DNA from 4 places in the Atlantibacter sp. MEI4A-1023 genome. Region 2 is predicted to be linked to each of the others. Evidence: predicted binding sites of a transcription regulator. Region 2 holds the regulator's gene; each other region holds the start of a gene.
What was found. Region 2 encodes PhoB, which activates phosphate uptake and scavenging genes when phosphate is short. Its sites were predicted from a motif close to CTGTCATAAAACTGNCNNAT; they were not measured.
Positions count from the first base shown of each region.

Region 1: a site for PhoB is predicted at 2,366-2,385, ahead of nudF (ADP-ribose diphosphatase). Genes of this name have one in related genera too.
Region 3: a site for PhoB is predicted at 2,039-2,058, ahead of pstS (phosphate ABC transporter substrate-binding protein PstS). Genes of this name have one in related genera too.
Region 4: a site for PhoB is predicted at 1,679-1,698, ahead of serA (phosphoglycerate dehydrogenase). Genes of this name have one in related genera too.

Region 1 covers NZ_CM149568.1:3,913,826-3,918,040, forward strand. Annotated here, with positions in the region: gene yqiA (esterase YqiA) at 1-385, opposite strand, end outside; gene cpdA (3',5'-cyclic-AMP phosphodiesterase) at 385-1,212, opposite strand; gene ACVV26_RS18545 (DUF1249 family protein) at 1,237-1,659, opposite strand; gene nudF (ADP-ribose diphosphatase) at 1,662-2,294, opposite strand; gene tolC (outer membrane channel protein TolC) at 2,507-3,997, shown strand; gene ACVV26_RS18560 (DUF1190 family protein) at 4,149-4,215, shown strand, end outside.
Region 2 covers NZ_CM149568.1:3,502,296-3,506,510, forward strand. Annotated here, with positions in the region: gene phoR (phosphate regulon sensor histidine kinase PhoR) at 1-1,271, opposite strand, end outside; gene phoB (phosphate response regulator transcription factor PhoB) at 1,295-1,984, opposite strand; gene sbcD (exonuclease subunit SbcD) at 2,173-3,387, shown strand; gene sbcC (exonuclease subunit SbcC) at 3,384-4,215, shown strand, end outside.
Region 3 covers NZ_CM149568.1:4,712,173-4,716,387, reverse strand. Annotated here, with positions in the region: gene pstC (phosphate ABC transporter permease PstC) at 1-800, opposite strand, end outside; gene pstS (phosphate ABC transporter substrate-binding protein PstS) at 914-1,954, opposite strand; gene glmS (glutamine--fructose-6-phosphate transaminase (isomerizing)) at 2,267-4,096, opposite strand.
Region 4 covers NZ_CM149568.1:773,565-777,779, reverse strand. Annotated here, with positions in the region: gene ACVV26_RS03745 (5-formyltetrahydrofolate cyclo-ligase) at 1-216, shown strand, start outside; gene serA (phosphoglycerate dehydrogenase) at 255-1,493, opposite strand; gene rpiA (ribose-5-phosphate isomerase RpiA) at 1,763-2,422, opposite strand; gene argP (DNA-binding transcriptional regulator ArgP) at 2,601-3,494, shown strand; gene ACVV26_RS03725 (oxidative stress defense protein) at 3,525-4,215, opposite strand, start outside.

The DNA of each region.
Region 1 (4,215 bases), 410 kb from region 2:
GCATGACTTTGAGATCGTAAATATGGCGTGACTCTAGCACATATTGCTGCCCGGTGTAGGGGTTCTCGTTTTGGCCTAAATAGTCGACCAGCAGTTCGAAGGGGCGCACCGCCGGGTTAACCACCACCGCTGGCAGCATAAAGCATTGGGAGAGCCAGGTGGCGTAATACCCGCCGAGAGACGAGCCCACCACCGCCAGTTCTTCGCCGCCGTGCTCCAGCACCAGCGACTCCAGCAGTTCCGCCGCATCGGAGGGAAACGGCGGCAGTTGCGGCACGATCATCTTAATCGCCGGGTGGTGGTGTTCAAGCCAGGCTTTAAACAGGGTTGCTTTCGCAGAGCGTGGCGAACTGTTGAACCCGTGCAGGTAGAGAAGCGTGGACATCAGTAGCCTTCAGACGCGGTATCAGGATTGAACTGCGTCCCCTCAAGGCGTTCGACCTGGGTGGTCAGCGTACCGTCGGCATGCAGCTCCAGCCAGCGCCAACCGGGGGCGATGGTATCAAGGGTAAAATTTGCGCAATGGGGTTTGAACTGGACACAGGTCGACGGCGTCGCCAGCAGACGGCGGCCATTCCAGTCGAGATCCTGTTCCTGGTGGATATGCCCGCACAGCAGGTGACGCACATTCGGAAAACGGCTTAACACCGCGTCCAGCTCACCCGCGTTACGCAAGCTGTGTTGATCCAGCCAACTGCATCCTGCCGGTAACGGATGGTGATGAAGCAGTAACAAGGTGAACCGCTCGGCGTTTTCCTCCAGCTTCGTTTCCAGCCAATCCAGTTGATATTCGCTTAATTCACCGTGAGGAACGCCGAACACCTGGCTGTCCAGCAGCAGGATCTGCCAGTTGTCGCCGCACAGCACCTGCTTCGCCGGGGAGATGCCCGCATCCTGAAGCGCGCTGAACATGGCGGGCTGGAAATCATGGTTGCCCGGCAGCCAGACGCAGGGCGCAGAGAAGACGGCGATACCCTGCGCGAAGTGCTGATAAGCCTCCGGCGTATGGTCCTGCGCTAAATCGCCGGTCGCGACGATCAGGTCGCACGGGCGCTGCTGTGCCGTGATAGCCTCCAGCACAGCCTGATAACTACTCCAGGTATTGACGCCCAACAGCGTTTCGCTTTTTTGCGCGAACAGGTGGGTATCGGTAATTTGTAAAATCCTGACGCTCGCCCCATCCGCAACAGGAAGATTCAACAAACGTTCCAAAGGGTGTCCTTAGGTTTCACGACGCTAACAAACCGGAACCGCCATCGCTCCATGCGCCAGGCAGTAGCGCAACCAATCAGCAAGAAACTGGTTAATCTGATGCTTTTCATCGCGTTGATGCAACTTTTTATTCGGGTAATCATAACGTGCTTTGAAGCGAAAGATCTGCTGGCTTGAACACACTTCCGCCACCATCGCGTCATGATAGAGCCGCACCGACATTGACGGCAGGCTCCAGTAACTAATAGCGGGCACGGTCTGTTTGATTTCCACGAGCGTAGTGTAGCGGGTGGATTCGAGAATCGTTAATCGGTATTGCGCGCTGCCGACTTGATAGCTCACTGTTTCGCCCACTGCATCCGTTCGCGGCAGTAAGCGGCGCAAAATTGCAAAATTGGTTTCGCAAAGGCGCATCATTTCTGGAAAGTCGGGGGTATAGCGCTTCATATTCAGGTGTTCCACTCTTGACGTATTTCTTGATAGTGCAGTTGCAGCCAGAGCAGTGCGATGACTGAGGCTGCGTTATCGATTTTCCCCTCTTTTACCCACTGGTATGCCTGTTCCCGGCTTACCACATGAACACGAATATCTTCGTTTTCTTCCACCAGGCCGTGTATACCTTCGGCCTGCGTGGCATCCACTTCACCCACCAGAATCGATAACCGCTCGCTGGTGCCGCCAGGGCTTGCGAGATAGTTCAATACTGGCTTCGTGCGTCCCACTACCAATCCTGCTTCTTCCATGGCTTCGCGACGCGCCACTTCCTCCACGCTTTCGCCAGGTTCAATCATCCCGGCGACCAGCTCCAGCAACCACGGGGTGTCGCTGGTGTCATACGCGGCGATACGGATCTGCTCGATCAGCACCACTTCATCACGCACAGGGTCAAAGGGTAGCAGGACTGAAGCATGACCGCGCTCAAAAATTTCACGCCGCACTTCGCCGCTCATTTCACCATTAAAAAGGCGGTGTCGAAAACGATACAGATCTAACGAAAAAAAGCCGCGGTACAGTTTTTCCCGTGCAATAATTTCTACATCGTTTTTTGTGAAAGTCACTGCACGATCGTCTGGTTTACTCATGATCAAAGCCTGTTATAAATGAGGGTGGTGGTGAACGTATTCAACTCAGTTTACCTGTCGTTATAACGCCAATATGGTAGATTGATGAAATTTAATGGCATAAGGCACAGAAGGCCAATCTTCACATATCGCGGATTCTGCTAAAATCGGCGACAATTTTCGACTTCTGTCAGCGCTAATAAACAAATTCTGCTTCACAACAAGGAATGCAAATGAAGAAACTGCTCCCCATTCTTATCGGCCTGAGCCTTACCGGATTCAGCGCCATGAGCCAGGCAGAAAACCTGTTACAGGTTTATCAGCAAGCACGTTTGAGCAACCCGGACCTGCGTAGATCCGCCGCCGATCGTGATGCCGCATTCGAAAAAATCAACGAAGCTCGCAGTCCTTTATTACCGCAGCTCGGCCTTGGCGCAGACTACTCTTACAGTAATGGTTACCGCGATGCGAATGGCGTTAACTCCAACACCACCAGCGCATCGCTGTCGTTGACCCAGACTATTTTCGATATGTCGAAATGGCGTCAGTTAACGCTTCAGGAAAAAAGCGCCGGGATTCAGGACGTCACTTTCCAGACCGATCAGCAAACCCTGATCCTGAACACCGCGACCGCGTATTTTAACGTGCTGAGCGCGATCGATGCGCTCTCCTTTACCGAAGCGCAGAAACAGGCGATTTATCGCCAGTTAGACCAGACCACCCAGCGTTTTAACGTGGGCCTGGTGGCGATCACCGACGTGCAGAACGCCCGTTCCCAATACGATAACGTGCTGGCGAACGAAGTCACCGCCCGCAACAATCTGGATAACGCGCTGGAACAGCTGCGCCAGGTGACCGGCAACTATTACCCGCAGTTGGCTTCGCTGAACGTGGACGCGTTCAAAACCGCGAAACCGGATTCAGTCAACAATCTGTTGAAAGAAGCGGAAAATCGCAACCTGGCGCTGTTGCAGGCGCGTCTGAGCCAGGATTTGGCGCGCGAGCAGATTCGCCTGGCGGAAACCGGCCATATGCCGACAGTGGGTTTGACCGCATCGACCGGCATTTCTGACAGCTCTTACAGCGGCTCCGCGACCAATACCGCCCAGTATAACGACAGTAACGTCGGTCAGAACAAAGTCGGCATTAACTTCTCCCTACCGATTTACAGCGGCGGCGCGGTGACGTCCCAGGTTAAACAAGCGCAGTACAACTTTGTGGGTGCCAGCGAGCAGCTTGAAAGCGCACACCGCAACGTGGTGCAAACCGTGCGTTCGTCTTTCAATAACATCAATGCCTCTATCAGCAGCATCAACGCTTATAAACAGGCGGTGGTTTCTGCCCAGAGTTCATTAGATGCGACAGAAGCCGGTTACGAAGTGGGTACCCGTACCATCGTCGATGTGCTGGATGCCACCACTACGCTGTACAACGCGAAGCAGCAGCTCTCCAGTGCCCGTTACAACTACCTGATTAACCAGCTGAATATTAAATCCGCGCTGGGAACGTTGAACGAGCAGGATCTGCAGATCCTCAACAGCAACCTGGGCAAACCGGTTTCTACCACGCCTGAAATCGTGGCACCGGAAAACTCCCGGCAGGATGCCGCTGCGGATGGCTACGCCACCACCAGCGCACAGACCCAGCCAGCCGCTCAGCCAGCGAGCGCGGTGCAACCCGCCTCCGCAACGCAGAGCAACGGTAAAAATCCGTTCCGCAATTAAGCCTGCGACGGGGGGTGTGAATCACCCCCCGAAACTTCGTAAGGCAACGTAAAGATCCGCGCCCGGCGCGCCCGCCGCTTTAATTTCGACCGTTCATCCTCTATCCTTTGAAGTTAATTCTTTGCATTATCACTGGGTTCAGGAAGATAAAATGAAACGGACAAAATCCATCAATCATGCGACGTTTCGCAAAAGCTTTAGCGCGCGCCACTTAACGC
Region 2 (4,215 bases):
CGTTCCGGCAGCACAAAACTAAAGGTGGTGCCTTTACCTGGCTGGCTCTCGATTTCAAGCCGCGCATCGTGGTGGCTGAGGGCGTGCTTAACAATCGCCAGCCCCAGTCCGCTGCCGCCAGTCTGGCGGGAACGGGCTTTATCCACCCGGTAAAAACGCTCGGTAAGACGCGGAATATGCTCCGCTGAAATTCCCGGTCCGTTATCCTGTACCGAAAACTTTGCTCCCTGCGGTGTGCGTTGCCAGGTTACGGTAATCGCCGTGCCTTCCGGAGTATGGTTGACCGCGTTATACACCAGGTTGGATATCGCACTGCGCAGTTGTTCATCATTGCCCAGCACTTTTAAATGACTGTCGACGTCAAATGTAAGCGTATGTCTTTTATGGCTTAAGGTTTGCGCCTCGCGCTCCACCACCCGCAACATCATCGGCACGTCAATTTGCTCATTCAGCACCAGCGCGGGCGCGGCCTCGATTTTCGACAGGGTCAGCAGTTGCTTGACCAGGCCTTCCATCCGGTGGGTTTGCTCGCGCATGGTATGGATGGCTTTCTCGCGCAGCGGGCCTTCGAGCGGTTTATCGTCCATCATCTCCAGATAGCCCTGGAGCACCGTCAGCGGTGTACGCAATTCGTGACTGACGTTAGCGAAGAAATTACGCCGTGCGCCTTCCAACTGGTGCATTTGCGTCACGTCGCGCGCCACCATTAATAGCTGTTCTTCGCTGTAAGGCATAACGCGGAATTCCAGGTGGCGGCCATTATTCAGCACAAGATTCAGCGGGCGGGTAAACTGCCGCCCCTTTAGCCAGTTGGTGAATTCGGGGTAGCGCAGCAGGTTAAGGATGTTTTGACCGTTATCGTCCGGCCAGCGCAGCCCCAGCAGTTGCTGAGCCAGGCCGTTACACCAGAAGATATTGCCCTCTTCGGTGGTGAGGATCACCGCATCCGGCAAGGATTCCGCGCCGCTGCGAAAGCGTTTGATCAGGCTGCCCAGCTCGCGGCGGCGCTTTTTGTTACGCAACTGCATTTGATGAAGGCCGTACAGCAGCGGGTCCCAACTCCCCCGCCCCGGCGGCGGCGTCATACTGCGATCGACCCAAATCCACCAGGAAAGGCGCATTAAATTCCAGAAATGCCAGACCAGCAGGCTGGTGACCGCCAGCAGCAGAAACCACGCCCAGTAACCAAAAATGGCCCCCAAAATCAGGGCCGGGATACAACACAGCACCAGCTCAAGGGCCAGCCTTTTCCATGACAGCCGTTCCAGCACGCGTCACTCTCCGGTTATCGTGATTAAAAACGACTTGAGAAGCGGTAGCCGGTTCCGCGAACCGTTTGCACCATACGATCGTGCCCGCTCAGCTCCAGCGCTTTACGCAGGCGGCGGATATGCACGTCCACGGTTCGGTCTTCTACATATACGTTGGTGCCCCAGACGTGATTAAGCAACTGCTCGCGGCTGTAAACCCGCTCCGGGTGGGTCATAAAGAAGTGTAACAGTTTGAATTCGGTAGGGCCCATATCGAGAGGGTTTTCGCCGGTCATCACGCGGTGGGAGCTGGGGTCGAGGCTCAGCCCCTGCATTTCGATCACCTCCTCCACCGCCATCGGGGAGATGCGGCGCATCACGGCTTTGATCCGCGCCACCAGCTCTTTCGGGGAGAACGGCTTGGTGATGTAATCGTCCGCGCCGGTTTCCAGCCCGCGCACCCGGTCTTCTTCTTCACCGCGCGCGGTCAGCATCATGACCGGGATATCGCGGGTCAGCGCTTCACGTTTGAGATGTTTAATAAACTGAAGCCCGGAACCGCCCGGCAACATCCAGTCCAGCAGGATAAGGTCGGGCCAGGGTTCGTTAAGCTGATTCACCGCGGTGTCATAATCTTCCGCTTCAACCGGCTGGAAGCCATTTTGTTCGAGTACGAAGCACACCATCTCACGGATTGGCGCTTCATCTTCAACGACCAGGATACGTCTCGCCATGATTAGCCCTGTCAAATTAAGTCGAATTTTCTGAATGCGGCGCCATTATGCGTCAGTTTTATGACAGATTTATGAAAAAGATGACGGTCTTATGACCCATCAGTTTGCTGTATAAATCTGGCGTCAGGACAGTGAAGTATAAGGAGGGTTATAATCCCCCTTTCGCTTTTACGCCACAGGGAATGACGATGCGCATCCTCCACACCTCAGACTGGCATCTCGGTCAAAATTTTTATACCAAAAGCCGCGCGGCGGAGCACCAGGCCTTCCTGACGTGGCTGCGCCAGACGGCGGCGGAGCAGCAGGTGGATGCCATTATCGTCGCCGGGGATATCTTTGATACCGGTTCGCCGCCGAGCTACGCCCGTGAACTGTATAACCGCTTCGTGGTGGATCTCCAGCCGACCGGCTGTGAGTTAATCGTCCTGGCGGGCAATCATGATTCGGTTGCGACGCTCAACGAATCCCGCGAACTGCTGGCCTGCCTGAATACCCGGGTGGTCGCCAGCGCGCAGCGTGATCCTGAAGGCCAGGCATTGATTATCAATAAACGGAATGGCGAGCCGGGCGCGGTACTGTGCCCTGTCCCGTTTTTACGCCCGCGCGACATCACTAAAAGCCGCGCCGGCGAATCGGGCAGCGATAAACAACTGCAACTGCTGGACGCCATTACCCGTCATTACCAGGAGTGCTTTGAAGCCGCCTGCCAGCTGCGTGGCGAACGCGCGCTGCCGGTTATCGCAACCGGCCATTTAACCGCGCTGGGCGTCACCAAAACCGATGCGGTGCGCGATATTTACATCGGCACCCTCGACGCGTTCCCCGCCAGCCATTTCCCGGCGGCGGATTACATCGCCCTGGGCCATATTCATCGCGCCCAGACGGTGGCAAAGAGCGAACATATCCGCTATTGCGGCTCGCCGATCCCATTAAGTTTTGATGAAACCGGCAGTGAAAAAGTGGTGAATCTGGTGGAGTTTTCCGGCGCATCGCTGGCGAAAATCACCCCACTGGCAGTACCGGTTACCCAGCCGCTGGCGATGATCAAAGGCACGCTGGCCCAAATCGAGCAGCAGCTTGAGCAGTGGCGCGACGCGCCCGCCGAGCCGAAAACCTGGCTGGATATCGAAATTGTCAGCGATGATTTCCTGCACGATATGCAGCGCCATATCGTTGCCATGACCGAAAATCTGCCGGTGGAAGTGATCTTACTGCGCCGTAACCGCGAGCAGCGAGAACAGGCTATCGCCCGGCTGGAAACCGAAACCCTGAGCGAACTCAGCGTAGAGGAAGTGTTTGAGCGCCGCCTGCAAAGCGAAGCGCTGGAAGAGGATGAAGCCGCCAGGTTGAGGACGCTGTTCGCCCAAACCCTGGAGACGATGCAGCAGGAGGAAAACGCATGAAGATTTTGAGCCTGCGTCTTAAGAACCTCAACTCCCTGAAGGGTGAATGGAAAATCGACTTTACCCAGGAGCCGTTTTCCAGCAATGGACTGTTTGCTATAACCGGGCCAACCGGCGCGGGGAAAACCACCCTGCTTGATGCCGTTTGCCTGGCGCTGTATCACAAGACGCCGCGCCTCAACACCATCTCCCAGTCGCAGAATGATTTGATGACCCGCGACACCGCCGAGTGTCTGGCGGAAGTGGAATTTGAAGTGAAAGGCGTGGCCTATCGCGCGTTCTGGAGCCAGTATCGCGCCCGCTATCTGCCGGACGGCAAACTCCAGCCGCCCCGCGTGGAACTGGCCCGTAGCGCCGACGGGAAAATTCTGGCGGATAAAGTGAATGACAAGCTCGATGCCGTTGCCACATTAACCGGGCTGGATTATGACCGATTTACCCGCTCGATGATGCTCTCGCAGGGGCAGTTTGCCGCATTCCTGAACGCGAAAGCCCAGGAGCGCGCAGAGCTTCTCGAAGAACTGACCGGCACCGAAATTTACGGCGTGATTTCCGCGCGGGTCTTTGAGCAGCATAAGCAGGCGCGTATCGATCTGGAAAAACTGCAATCCCAGGCGCAGGGCGTGATGTTGCTCAATGATGAGCAGCGCCAGCAGCTTGCGGAAAGTTTGCAGGCGCTTACTTCAGAAGAGCACGCGTTGCAGGCGCAGTACCAGCGCAACCAGCAGCATCACCAGTGGTTAAGCCACAAAGCGCAGCACGAACGCCATTGCCAGCAGGCGCAAACCGATCTGGCGCAGGCGCAACAGGCACAACTCGCGGCACAGG
Region 3 (4,215 bases), 1.2 Mb from region 2:
ATACTGTTGCCCGGCATATACAGCGAGGCGCTGTCGAGCTGGTAGGTGTTGCCGATGATAAAGGTCACCGCCATGGTTTCGCCCAGCGCGCGGCCCAGACCGAGCATCACGCCGCCGATCACGCCGTTTTTGGTGAAGGGCAGCACAATGCGCCAGATCACTTCCCAGGTGGTGCAGCCGATGCCGTAAGCCGACTCTTTCATCATCACCGGGGTTTGTTCGAACACATCACGCATTACCGCGGCAATGTACGGAATGATCATGATAGCGAGGATGACGCCTGCGGCCAGGATACCGATACCGAACGCCGGGCCGGAGAACAGCGCGCCAACAAACGGAATAGTGGAGAGCACATTGCCCACCGGCTCCTGGAAATAAGTGGCGAACAGCGGGGCGAAGATAAACAGGCCCCACATGCCGTAAACGATACTCGGAATAGCCGCCAGCAGCTCAATCGCGATACCCAGCGGGCGCTTCAGCCAGTTTGGGGCCAGCTCGGTCAGGAACAGGGCGATACCAAAGCTCACCGGCACCGCAATCAGCAGGGCGATAAACGAAGTCACCAGGGTTCCGTAGATCGGCACTAACGCGCCGTAGATGTCATTCGGCGCATCCCACTCTTTGGTCCACAGGAATGAGAAGCCGAATTTTTGAATGCTTGGCCATGAGGAGATGACCAGGGACACGATAATGCCGCCCATCAGCAATAGCACAATCAGCGCAGCCAGTTTTACCAGCGCGCTGAATATCATGTCACCGTTTTTCCCCGGAGGGGTAAATGCAGGCTTAGTGGCAGCCATAATTCACTCTTTTGTCAGAACCCTGAAAACCGGCATTATCGCCAGTTTTCAGGGTATTGCCATTACCCATTGTCAGTCGGCTGGAAATTTCTTCCCACCGACTCAGGGGCAAATCAGTACAACGCTTTACCGCTGCTGTCTTTCACGTTGGTTTTCCATGCAGCACGAATCTGCTCAACCACGCTGTCCGGCAGGCTGGCGTAATCCAGGTCATTGGCCTGTTTCGCACCATCTTTAAAGGCCCAGTCGAAGAACTTCAACACTTCAGCGCCCTGTTCCGGTTTCTTCTGCTCTTTGTGAAGCAGGATGAAGGTGGTGGAGGTAATCGGCCACGCCTCGTCACCTTTCTGGTTCGTCAGGTCCTGCGCGAAGGATTTGCTCCAGTCCACGCCTTTAGCTGCGTTAGAGAAGCTCTCTTCGGTCGGGCTGACCGGTTTGCCGTCAGCGGAAACCAGTTTGGTGTACGCCAGGTTGTTCTGCTTAGCGTAAGCGTATTCTACATAGCCGATAGAGCCCGGCAGACGCTGTACGAAGGCGGCAATGCCGTCGTTGCCTTTACCGCCCAGACCGGTCGGCCAGTTTACAGTAGAGCCAGAACCTACTTTGGATTTCCACTCTTCGTTTACTTTCGCCAGGTAACTGGTGAACACGAAGGAGGTACCGGAACCGTCAGCACGACGCACCACGGCGATGTTCTGAGACGGCAATTTCAGGCCAGGGTTGAGTTTAGCAATCGCTTCGTCATCCCATTTTTTGATGTTGCCCAGGTAGATATCGCCCAGGGTTTTGCCATCCAGCACCAGTTCGCCGGATTTCACGCCCTGAAGGTTCACCGCCAGTACCACACCGCCAATCACGGTCGGGAACTGGAACAGGCCTTCCTGCTGGAGTTTTTCGTCGCTCAGCGGCGCATCAGAGGCACCAAAATCAACGGTATTCGCAATGATTTGCTTAACGCCGCCGGAGGAGCCGATACCCTGATAGTTCACTTTGCTGCCCGTGGACTTCTGGTAGGTATCTGCCCATTTGGCATACACCGGCGCAGGGAAGGTTGCACCGGCGCCAGTCAGGCTCGCCGCAGCATTAACGGCAAAAGCGCTCATCGATAAGGTCGCGGCGACAACAGTTGCGACGGTGGTACGCATAACTTTCATAATGTCTCCTGCTGGATCGTAATTCGTTGTTTAGTGGCTACGATGAGCAAAATAGGACACTTTGGTGACAGTTAAATGTACGAATTATGACAGTTTTATGACAAGGAAAATCTCGTGAAATTATCAACCATAAATTTTTTATTTATCAAAAGGTTAATCACAATTATGACAGCACTATTGACGTAAAATTTTATTTTTGTGACAAGATAAAAGGTAGTTCGGGATGACGCATTGTCATAAAAAAAGGGGGATTTTTTTGGATAAAAACCAGCCAAAAAAGAAAGCCTCACCATGACAGTGAGGCTTGTGGGATTATTCTACAGTAACGGATTTCGCGAGGTTACGCGGCTGGTCTACGTCGGTGCCTTTGATCAGCGCAACATGGTAGGCCAGTAACTGCAACGGAACGGTATAGAAGATTGGCGCAATCACCTCTTCCACATGCGGCATCTCGATGATGTGCATGTTGTCGCTGCTGGTGAAACCGGCATCCCGATCGGCGAAGACGTAAAGCTGGCCGCCACGGGCACGCACTTCTTCGATGTTGGATTTCAGTTTCTCCAGCAGTTCGTTGTTCGGCGCAACCACAATAACCGGCATATCGGCGTCAATCAGCGCCAGCGGGCCGTGTTTCAGCTCACCAGCGGCATAGGCTTCCGCGTGAATATAAGAGATCTCTTTCAGCTTCAGCGCGCCTTCCAGGGCGATCGGATACTGATCGCCACGGCCCAGGAACAGGGCGTGATGCTTGTCGGAGAAATCTTCCGCCAGCGCTTCGATGCGCTTGTCCTGGGACAGCATCTGCTCGATACGGCTCGGCAACGCCTGAAGGCCGTGCACAATATCGTGCTCGATAGACGCATCCAGGCCTTTCAGGCGGGCTAGCTTCGCCACCAGCATCAACAGCACCGTTAGCTGGGTGGTGAAGGCTTTGGTAGAGGCCACGCCGATTTCGGTGCCCGCTTTGGTCATCAGCGCCAGATCGGATTCACGCACCAGCGAAGAGCCCGGAACGTTGCACACCGCCAGCGAGCCCAGATATCCCAGCTCTTTAGACAGGCGCAGCGCTGCCAGGGTATCGGCAGTTTCGCCAGACTGAGACAGGGTAATCATCAGGCTGTTACGGCGTACCGCAGATTTGCGATAGCGGAATTCAGAGGCGATTTCGACATCGCAGGAGACGCCCGCCAGCGCTTCGAACCAGTAGCGCGACACCATACCGGAGTTATAGGAGGTACCGCAGGCCACGATCTGGATATGCTCAACCTGCGAGAGCAGATCGTTAGCCTGAGGGCCGAGCTCGCTTAAATCCACTTCGCCGTGGCTAATGCGCCCGGTGAGGGTGTTTTTGATGGCGTTCGGCTGCTCGTAGATCTCTTTTTGCATGTAGTGGCGGTAAACGCCTTTGTCGCCCGCGTCATATTGCAGGTTGGATTCGATATCCTGACGTTTAACTTCTTCGCCTTTGTTATCGAAGATGGTGACGTTGCGGCGAGTCACTTCCGCGATATCGCCTTCTTCCAGGAAGATAAAGCGACGGGTCACCGGCAGCAGCGCCAACTGGTCGGACGCGATAAAGTTTTCACCCATACCGAGGCCGATAACCAGCGGGCTACCAGAACGCGCGGCCAGCAGCACATCCGGATTGCGGGTGTCGACGATAACGGTGCCGTATGCGCCGCGCAGCTGCGGGATAGCGCGCAGAACCGCATCACGCAGGGTGCCACCCTGCTCCAGCTCCCAGTGCACCAGATGCGCGATAACTTCGGTATCGGTCTGGGAAGCAAATTCGTATCCGCGCGCCTGCAACAGCTCGCGCAGCGGTTCATGGTTTTCAATGATGCCGTTGTGAACCACCACAATGTGATCGGACACATGCGGGTGTGCGTTAATTTCCGACGGTTCGCCGTGGGTCGCCCAACGGGTATGGGCAATGCCCGTACCGCCATGCAGAGGCTGTTCCTGTGCGGCTTGCGCCAGCATCTGAACTTTGCCAAGACGACGTAAACGCGTCATCTCTCCGCTGCTGTTGATAACCGCAAGTCCCGCAGAGTCATAACCACGGTATTCCAGACGGCGTAATCCTTCGAGAAGGATTTCTGCAATATCACGCTGCGCGACTGCGCCAACAATTCCACACATAGTTTTGTTTCCTGATAATGGCGATATGCCATAGGTTGTCAGTCGACCTTTGTTGCTCTTTTCGAGCGCCCCGAGCCTTGTAGAGAGTGGGGTTATTATTGTGGTACTGCTTTTGGGGC
Region 4 (4,215 bases), 2.0 Mb from region 2:
CTGGTTACCCCGCTGGTAGCGTTTGATTCCGCTGGTCAGCGCCTCGGCATGGGTGGCGGCTTTTATGACCGCACGCTACAAAACTGGCGTCAACACGGCCTTTTCCCGGTTGGCTATGCCCATGATTGCCAACAGGTAGAATCCCTGCCGGTTGAAGAGTGGGATATTCCACTGCCCGCCGTGATCACGCCGACCGCTACCTGGCAATGGCAATAAAAAAACCCACCGAAGTGGGTTTTTTCGATTCAGAAAAATCAGTAAAGCAGACGCGCGCGGATGGTGCCCGGGATCGCTTTCATCGCCTGTAGCGCATTAAACGCAACATCTTCTTCCGCATCGATATCAATCACCACATAACCCATTTGCGACGTGGTTTGCAAATACTGGGCCGCGATGTTCACGCCCTGCTCGGCGAAGATCTGGTTGATAGCGGTCAGAATGCCCGGACGGTTTTCGTGAATGTGCAGCAGACGGCTGACGCGCCCTTCGTGCAACGGCAGCGACACTTCCGGGAAGTTCACGGCTGACAGGGTCGAGCCGTTATCAGAGTACTTCGCCAGTTTACCTGCCACTTCCAGGCCGATGTTTTCCTGCGCTTCCTGGGTGGAGCCGCCCACGTGCGGCGTCAGGATCACGTTATCGAATTCGCACAGCGGTGAGTTAAACGGATCGCTGTTGGTGGCCGGTTCGGTCGGGAATACGTCGATTGCCGCACCCGCCAGATGTTTGCGTGACAGCGCATCGCACAGCGCCGGGATATCTACCACGGTGCCGCGCGCGGCGTTGATCAGCAGCGAGCCCGGCTTCATCAGCGCCAGCTGTTCCGCGCCAATCATATCTTTGGTGGAGGCGTTTTCCGGCACATGCAGGCTAACCACGTCGCTCATGTTAAGAAGTTCAGAGAGAAATTGTACCTGCGTGGCGTTGCCCAGCGGCAGTTTGCTTTCGATATCGTAGAAGTAAACGTGCATACCCAGCGATTCCGCCAGAATGCCCAGTTGGGTGCCGATATGGCCGTAGCCGATGATCCCCAGTTTTTTACCACGCGCTTCAAAAGAGCCCGCCGCCTGTTTGTTCCAGATACCGCGGTGCGCTTTGGCGTTTGCTTCAGGTATGCCGCGCAGCAGCAGCAGCAGTTCGCCGATCACCAGTTCGGCAACCGAACGGGTATTAGAGAATGGCGCGTTAAACACCGGCACGCCACGACGCGCCGCCGCCTGCAAGTCAACCTGGTTGGTGCCGATGCAGAAACAGCCTACCGCCACCAGTTTTTCCGCCGCAGCGAAGATCTCTTCAGTCAGATGAGTACGGGATCGCAGGCCGATGAAATGGGCATCACGGACGGACTCTTTCAGTTGCTCGCTGTCCAGCGCGCCTTTGTGATATTCGATATTGGTATACCCTGCTGCGCGCAGGCTATCGATGGCTTTCTGGTGAACACCTTCCACCAGTAAGAATTTAATCTTGTCTTTTTCCAGTGATACTTTTGCCATTTCCCGACCCTGTTATTCTGAGCTGATGTTGTGCTGGGTAATAAGTCACCCTTCTGCCAACATATCAAAATTTCGCGGCCCGGCAATATGAACGTTTGCGTCACGATTTTGAAGAAATATCATCCAACTGCAAAAGCCAGAATAAAATATTGCTCCAAAGAATAAAGACAAAAGGAATGACAGGAGTGTGTCGTAATTGTGACAGATGTCACCAAATTTCCCTGGGGAAATTTTTTTCTGGAACAGGGCACTTTCGTACCCCGCTCAGATCATTTCACGATGGTTTTCACACCGTCGGCGGTGCCGATCAGTGCGACGTCTGCGCCACGGTTAGCAAACAGCCCTACCGTGACCACGCCTGGAATGCTGTTAATTGCGTTTTCCAGCGCCACAGGGTCAATAATTTCAAGGCCATGCACGTCAAGGATCACGTTGCCGTTATCGGTCAACACGCCCTGGCGATACTCCGGACGGCCGCCCAGCTTAACCAGTTGACGCGCCACGCAACTGCGGGCCATCGGGATCACTTCCACCGGCAGCGGGAACGCGCCAAGGATATCCACCTGCTTGGACGCATCCGCGATACAGATAAATTTCTCCGCCACCGAGGCTATGATTTTCTCGCGGGTTAACGCCGCGCCACCGCCTTTGATCATCTGCATATGACCGTTGATCTCGTCAGCGCCGTCAACGTAGATCCCCAGCGAATCCACCTCGTTGAGGTCGTAAACGGTGATGCCGAGCGCCTTGAGTTTTTCGGTGGAAGCATCAGAGCTTGAAACCGCGCCATCGATTTGATGCTTAATGGTGCCAAGCGCATCAATAAAATGTGCGGCGGTCGATCCTGTACCCACTCCTACGATGGTGCCGGGCTGCACATACTGAAGCGCTGCCCAACCCACTGCTTTTTTCAGTTCATCCTGCGTCATGGTCTTTTGCCTGTGGTATGAAATCTGTGGCGCATTATAGAACAAGGCGTGACGAAAAGGGGCATCTATTGGCGCGGCAAATATCCGCCAGATTCTGTTTTTGTCGGTAACGCCGGGAAAATTATGTCATAGTGCCCAATAGTACCGATTATCAGGAATTCAGGAGCAGCCCCGAGACATGAAACGCCCGGACTACAGAACATTGCAGGCGCTGGACGCAGTCATTCGTGAACGCGGTTTTGAGCGCGCGGCGCAAAAACTGTGCATCACTCAATCGGCGGTGTCGCAGCGGATAAAGCAACTGGAGATTCTGTTCGGCCAGCCGTTGCTGGTGCGTACCGTGCCGCCCCGCCCGACCGAGCAAGGGCAAAAACTGCTGGCACTGCTGCGCCAGGTGGAGCTGCTGGAAGATGAGTGGCTGGGGGATGAGCAAACCGGCTCTACGCCGCTGCTGCTATCGCTGGCGGTTAACGCCGACAGTCTGGCGACGTGGCTGCTGCCAGCGTTAGCGCCGGTGCTGGTGGATTCGCCGATTCGCCTTAATCTTCAGGTCGAGGATGAAACCCGTACCCAGGAACGTCTGCGTCGCGGTGAAGTGGTCGGTGCGGTGAGTATTCAGCCCCAACCGCTGCCAAGCTGCCTGGTGGATCAACTGGGCGCGCTGGATTACCTGTTCGTGGCCTCGAAAGCCTTTGCGGAACGCTATTTCCCTAACGGCGTTACCCGCGCCGCGTTGCTGAAAGCTCCTGCCGTGGCGTTCGATCATCTGGACGATATGCATCAGGCATTTTTGCAGCAGAACTTCGACCTGTCGCCGGGCAGCGTGCCCTGCCACATCGTCAACTCGTCTGAAGCCTTTGTGCAACTGGCGCGTCAGGGCACCACCTGCTGTATGATCCCGCATCTGCAGATTGAAAAAGAGCTGGCAAGCGGTGAGCTGATCGACCTGACGCCGGGCCTGTTCCAGCGCCGGATGCTCTACTGGCACCGTTTTGCGCCGGAAAGCCGGATGATGCGCAACGTCACCGATGCGCTGCTGGAATACGGACACAGAGTGTTGCGCCAGGTATAAAAAAACCCGCCAGTGGCGGGTTTTTTGTTATTACTGCGCGGTTTGCGAAGGCGTAGTGGTCGCAGGTTGTGACTGCGTGGTGGTCTGCCCCTGGCCTGGCTGCAGTTCAAACACCACATCGACTTGATCGTCAAACTGAATGGTCGGTTGCTCGTAGGTTTCCTGGGCGGATACCGCAGGCGCGGCGTCTGCTTTCATCATGCGAACCACCGGGCTCGGCTGATAGTTGGAAACGTGATAACGCACGCTGTAAACCGGGCCGAGTTTGCCTTTGAAACCTTCCGCCAGCTGTTGCGCCTGGTGGGTGGCGTCATCAATCGCCGCTTTACGCGCTTTATCTTTGTATTGCTCCGGGTCCGCTACGGCTAAGGAGACTGCACGAATTTCGTTCAGGCCCGCTTTTAACGCCCCGTCGAGCAGGTTATTAAGCTTATCGAGCTGGCGTACAGTAACTTCAACGGTACGGATCGCGCGATAGCCTTTAAGAATGCTTTTGCCGTTCTGGTAGTCGTAATCCGGCTGGGTACGCAAATTTGCCGAATTGATATCTTTTTTCTCTACCCCGTTTTCCTGCAGGAAAGTGAGGTATTGCGCAACGCGGTCGTCAGCCTGTTTTTTAGCTGCGGCGGCGTCTTTAGCTGAAACATTCACTTCGATAGCGAGTGTCGCGATATCCGGCACCGCATCGACGCTTGCCGTCCCTGACGTCACGATATGTGGG